DNA from 2 places in the Paenibacillus sp. lzh-N1 genome. Region 2 is predicted to be linked to the other one. Evidence: riboswitches for the same ligand, from Rfam matches in the RefSeq annotation. Region 2 holds a riboswitch; the other holds the start of a gene.

What was found. A riboswitch is a leader RNA that binds a small molecule or an ion and turns the genes downstream of it on or off. The one in region 2 is predicted to bind cyclic di-AMP.
Region 1: it holds a riboswitch for cyclic di-AMP, as region 2 does, so the genes downstream of both, C0638_RS07610 (resuscitation-promoting factor) here and C0638_RS01405 (hypothetical protein) in region 2, are expected to answer to the same signal.

What each region holds. Positions count from the first base shown of each region.
Region 1 covers NZ_CP025696.1:1,683,902-1,687,006, reverse strand. Annotated here, with positions in the region: gene C0638_RS07615 (TatD family hydrolase) at 1-491, shown strand, start outside; cyclic di-AMP (ydaO/yuaA leader) riboswitch at 692-972, shown strand; gene C0638_RS07610 (resuscitation-promoting factor) at 1,244-2,392, shown strand; gene rnmV (ribonuclease M5) at 2,538-3,083, shown strand; gene rsmA (16S rRNA (adenine(1518)-N(6)/adenine(1519)-N(6))-dimethyltransferase RsmA) at 3,091-3,105, shown strand, end outside.
Region 2 covers NZ_CP025696.1:290,663-293,767, reverse strand. Annotated here, with positions in the region: gene C0638_RS01420 (urease accessory protein UreF) at 1-237, opposite strand, end outside; tRNA gene C0638_RS01415 (tRNA-Leu) at 501-583, shown strand; gene C0638_RS01410 (glutathione peroxidase) at 732-1,217, opposite strand; cyclic di-AMP (ydaO/yuaA leader) riboswitch at 1,682-1,853, shown strand; gene C0638_RS01405 (hypothetical protein) at 1,967-2,362, shown strand; gene kdpF (K(+)-transporting ATPase subunit F) at 2,546-2,623, shown strand; gene kdpA (potassium-transporting ATPase subunit KdpA) at 2,769-3,105, shown strand, end outside.

The DNA.
Region 1 (3,105 bases), 1.4 Mb from region 2:
TCGGTCTGGATTATTATTGGGATACATCACCAAAGGATGTGCAGCAGCGGGTACTTCGAAATCAAATTGGCCTGGCACGTGAGCTCAACATGCCAATTGTTATCCATAACCGGGATGCACATGAAGATATTGTGAGGATTTTACGTGAGGAAAAGGCGGGCGAGATTGGCGGAGTCATGCACTCCTTTTCTGGGAGTTGGGAGACAGCTAAAATGGTGCTGGATATGGGTTTCCACCTTTCCTTCGGCGGGCCCATAACGTTCAAAAATGCCAAGCAGCCAAAAGAGGTGCTGGCCCAGGTACCGTTGGACCGTCTGCTTATTGAAACGGACGCGCCTTACTTGACGCCTCATCCGTTTCGTGGGAAGCGAAATGAGTCGGCACATGTGAGATTGGTAGCAGAGGCAGCCGCCCAAATTATGGGAATTACGGTGGAGGAATTGGTATCCATTACGACCCAAAATGCCTTGGAACGATTTGACATTCAGTGAAAAAGCGAAAAAATCAATCAAAATAAAGAGATAGACGGAGCTAATTATGATTTTGTTGCAGGAAACTCGAGAATATTACAATTTTTTAACCGAATATTTTGAAAAATGTACTTGAAACCTGCTTTACAACATGCATGGAAACAGGATATCATCTTTTCAGTGAATTGTTGTTGAGTGTAAACATCAACAAATCATTTCATGAACCAGTCTCGCTGAGTCCCTTTTACAGGGAACGGGGGAACCGATATGGCTTACAGTACGTCCGGCGTATGTGCAAGAGATATTATCTCTTCAGTAGCCGGCTCGACCGAAATTCATTTCCTGGATGGGATTGAACAGGTAGAGAAGCCGTATTTCGATTTCTTTCTGGGTCTTCGGGGTGAATGTGAAGGCGACCGCCATGAGCGGTTGACCTAAGCTAGGGCGACTCTCTACGTCCGAACCCGACAGCTAACCCCGTAAGCGTAACAAGAGAGAAGCCATCTCGTGCATGAGTTTTCCCGCATATTCACACATGTCGGAAGCCACGAAAGAGCTCTCTAGTCTCTTTCTTTGGCTTTTTTTGTTGTGAATAAAAGAAAATCTGTCATCATACTGTGGTTAAACAGGGGAGGACAGCATGCCGCGAAGACGGGTACATGGTGCAGGACAGTCGCAGTACGGGCTTGTCTTGTAGAAAATCTGTTATAGTCACGTCAACGATCAACTATGTCTTACTCCAGACGGCGGGCTATGTAAGGAGGACGGAGGAAATGGGCATTTTCCGAAAAGAGGAGACCCATGAGTCACGCTCATCCAGCATGTCTTACGTATTACGTTGGAAGCAAGAGAATGTGCGCCAGGCTGCTTTGGTTGCTATTTTTCTAATCGCACTAACGATTATGATTTCAATTCTGATGTACACGCAATCTAAAAAACAAGTCTTTTTTGTCATCGATGGTAAGGCATCTGCGGTAGAAACCCGGGAATCCAAGCTCCAAGATTTGCTCAATGAGCATTCTATTTCACTTCAGCCGCATGATACAATTTCCATGCCGCTAAACGGGGCAGTACAGGATGGGGATCGCGTAGTCATTAAACGTGCCAATCAGGTTAAAGTATCCTCAGGCAATGAGACGAAAAAGCTGTACACAACAGAAAATACAGTAGAGGGTGCCATTCGCACTTCGGGCTATAAATTATCATCAACGGATAAAGTTTACCCTGCGTTGGATGCCTCTGTTTCATCTAACATGGACATAAAAATCGTCCGTGTAAAGAAACAGCAGGTCGAACAGAAAAAACAAGTGCCTTATCAGGTCATCAAAACGGCAGATCCAAGTCTCTATAAAGGCGATAATCGAGTCATTCAAAGTGGCAAATCGGGTGTGGTAGTCCAGCATGTTCAAAAGGTATACCATGATGGAAAATTGGTGTCCAAACAGCTGGTCAACAAGGAAGTCGCACAAAATCGTGTGGATAAGGTAATTGCGGTAGGGACTAAGAAAAAACCGGTCGTTCTAGCTGCTTCCATCGGCCCTAAAGATGCGGTTAAGGCTACAAAGGTTAGTTCGGGCAGTGCTGTCCGTAAAGCAGGTATTAATTTTAATTATAAAAAAGTTTTACAAAATGTCTCCATGACGGCGTACTCTGCCCAGGAGCCAGGTATCGGTACACGTACCGCCTCCGGCACGCGTGTCACGGAAGGACGCACCATCGCTGTCGATCCGAATGTAATTCCCATCGGCTGGTGGGTGTATATTGAAGGGGTAGGCTTCCGCCGTGCGGAGGATACCGGTGGCGCGATTAAAGGCCACAAAATCGATGTGTATTATGAGAGTTTAAGCCGGGCTAACCAATTTGGTCGTAAGCACGGTAAAACCGTATATGTTATCGGACCTGTAAAGCCGGAAATCAACTAAAACAGGTTGTGTATGTTGAGGACAATGCGATAGTATTAACAACATAGTTATGCCATGCTAAGAAGAGGATATCCTCTTCTTATTTTGTTTTCAAAAGCAGGGAAAGATAATATATGTTGCTGTGTAGCAGTGGAGGGAAACGAAGATGATCAAGGAAGTGATCGTGGTGGAAGGCCGGGATGATACGGTAGCCATTCGCCGTGCTGTCGAAGCAGATACGATAGAAACTGGCGGTTCAGCCATTAATAAAATGACGCTGCGGAAAATTGCATTGGCGCAGGAACGGCGGGGGGTCATTATTTTAACTGATCCCGATCATGCAGGGGAGCGTATCCGTAAAATTATCGCCTCCAAGGTCCCCGGCTGCAAGCAGGCTTTTATACCTGAGGCAGAGGCGACACGCAAAGGGGATATTGGCGTGGAGAATGCCTCCCCGGAAGCCATCAGACACGCTCTCGCGCGGGTACATACGACAGTGGAAGGCGCCGAACCGCTGATTGAAATGGCGGACCTGATTGACGCTGGACTTATTACTCACCCCAATGCTGCTGCACGCCGTATGGCCTTGGGGAATGTACTGGGTATTGGCTATTGTAACGGAAAGCAGCTACATAAGCGGCTCTCTGTATTTCAGATCAGTCGTGAGGAATTTGCCAGTGCGCTGGCACAAATCGAAAGTGAAGGATTGTGATATCCGTATGACAGGGATTCAA
Region 2 (3,105 bases):
CATTTTATCAATAAGGGCGATCCGCCAACCGTCATTCTGCTGGATGGCTGCATACAGACTTTTGATGGCCATGCCGTCAAGGGTTGTAATTTGAGGATACCAATCGTCTCGCATAAAATGTTTCAGATCCTGTAGACTGTTCAAGTTTCCGTTACGGAAACGTTCATCCAGTCCGTAGAAACGGGTAAAACCACCAATGGGTAGGGAAGGGTCCAACAACAATGCGTAGTTTAGCAATCGGTTACCTTTATGCAGGATGGTTCGCCTCCTTGAGGTGAATATTTGTGTCAGTTTATTTGACTCTAATCTTATTTATATAATAATAATTCAATTATTTATGTAATATATATTTACACTTTGAGCTCTTTCATGTCAAATTAAATAATTTTATTGCTTCTATATGTTATATAAAGTTACACTAAAAATAATTATAATATTATTGTTTACAAATTGTTGCTGAGAGAGTATAATAAATCTGTTGCCTCAATACATTATGACATGCGGTCGTGGTGGAATGGCAGACACGCTATCTTGAGGGGGTAGTGGGCGTACGCCCGTGGAGGTTCGAGTCCTCTCGACCGCATTATGTGTAATACCCAGTTGAAAAAGCATCCTGACACGTTTTACGTGAAGGGGTGCTTTTTTTGTTAAATATTTTTCGTTATATCATTCTGTTACAGAAGCGGTCATATGGACAGCGGACCGCTCGTTAACTGTAATGAAGAAAGATGTCAGTTTTTCCGCAAAAGCTTCTCTATATCTCCTATAAGCTTATCTGGAGTGGTTTGCGGCGCATAACGCTTAAATACGTTACCTTCTCGTGTAATTAAGAATTTAGTGAAATTCCATTTGATCGCTTTGGAGCCTAATACTCCCGGAGCAGTGTGGGTCAGGTAGCGAAATAGAGGATGTGCCTGATCACCGTTGACATCTGTCTTGGCGAACATGGGGAAGGTCACACCGTAATTGATTTGGCAAAACTCAGAGATCTCCTCGCTGGAGCCCGGCTCTTGTTTGGCGAACTGGTTGCTGGGAAATCCCAAAATTTCGAGCCCCTGTTCATGATACTGGTCATATAGCTCTTGTAGCGCCTTGTACTGGGGGGTTAACCCACATTTGCTGGCAGTATTCACGATAAGTAGAACTTTCCCTTCGTATGTGGATAACGGAATTTGTACCCCTTGTAGGGTCTGTGCATCATATTTATATACGCTCATGATATCCCTCCTCATTCAATATTCTGCAATTAAATTGTAAGCAACTCAACAAGGGGTTGCAAGTCCGGAAGAGTATACGGGCATTGGACCATTGTAAAATCGTCTTTTGTTCAAAACGGTAAATCGCACTTCAAATGGAGCTAATTGAGGTGTTTCTTCTCATAAAAACGGGTTCAATCGGTAATTATCTGGCACGTATAGCGTATTTTCTTTCCTTTTTGCAAATAAGGAGTAACTAAGCCATACCCTACGCCAATATTGACATGCCTTTCATTTTCAAAAAGGGGTGAAATACAGAGTTTTAAAGAGATACGAGAAGCATAGATGCCTTGTAAGCGTTATTCTTAATCTCCTATGCTCTAAAGGGTGGTTTATAGCCCCGCCGTTGAGCTTTACAGTCTTCCTTGCACGGGTGTATGATTCAAGACGTAATTTCAAATTAACACCAATGAAGCAACAACGAATTGTCTAAAGCGCTGAATTTTGCAGTTGCAAAAACGGGGGAACCAACGAGTATGTACGGCTTTGAAAGCCGTGTGTCTCATGGGGTGAATTTTCCGGTCAAGTGCCGTAAATAGGGCGACTCTCACGTCCGAATCCGACAGCTAACCTCGTAAGCGTACAGGGAGAGGCAACAAACCGCCGTGTGCAGCCATGGTTTATTTTATCATGGAATGTATGAAGCCGGAGGAAGCCTTTTTCCTTCGGCTTCTTTTTGTTGTCTTTTTATACCGGGAGAGGAGCTACTGATGGAAGGTCGGTTAATTATTGTCACTGCACCGAATGAAGCGGGCAGAAGTTTTGTGAAATTGCTTATGTTCAAAAAATTGGCGTTTGCAGTTCTCACAAATAGCACTCAGGAGGAACGACAGCTCAAAAAAATGGGTGTGGAGCACATTGTGCGCATCAATACGATGCAAGCGGGAAAATGGAATTTTCCTAGTAAAGAAATTGGGAGTGTGTATTTGTTCGAAAACAGCTTGAATTTGACTTGCCGTTTCCTGCAAATATGTCGGCCACTAACATCAGAATCGATCTATGTTATTACGCACGGCTGTAATCCGCAAGGAATTTATCGGGGATTGGGAGCGGACCATGTGATCTACACATTGAACGGAGAGGTGGGTTTCCTGCTGAACGGATAAGCACTTATAACATAGCTGGTTTATGATTTTATGATGGAATCAAAAGGACAATCTGAGGAGCGATACGGAGGATAGGAACATGATGGATTTATACATGCTGCTCGTAATGGCTGTGAGTTATGGAGTGATATTACTGTTTATACGCTGGTGTGATGCGCAGACCTCAAAAGGAGGGCGAAGAAGATGATCGTTGTGCTAGGGCTCACGGTTATTGTGTTCGTGTATTTAATCTACGCACTCCTGAATCCTGAAAAGTTCTAGTCAACTATAGGATCGAGCAGGCGGGAACAGCAGATCAAGAATGAAGCATCAGAGGGGCACATTTTCGCAAACGTGTGCACTCAATGGATGGTCTGAAGCAGGTCTGTTGTTCCAAATGCAGGAGCATTTTAAGGAGGAATAGAGGATGGAGCTACTGCAAATTGGAATTGTGATCGTCATATTGCTGCTCTTGGTTAAGCCAGTGGGTACCTATATGTATCACGTATTTTCGAATGAACCGAATCGGACGGATCGGATTTTTGGTGGGACGGAAAAGCTGATTTATAAGGCTGTAGGCTTGAAGAAACAGGACAGCATGCGTTGGACCACGTATGCTATGAGTTTCATTGCAACCAATGTGGTGCTTGTGGGGATCAGCTACCTGCTATTGCGCTTGCAGGCGATACTCCCGGGCAATCCGGTTGGAAACAGTAATATGGAAGCAACACTGGCCTTTAATACGGTAATCAGCTTTATGACCA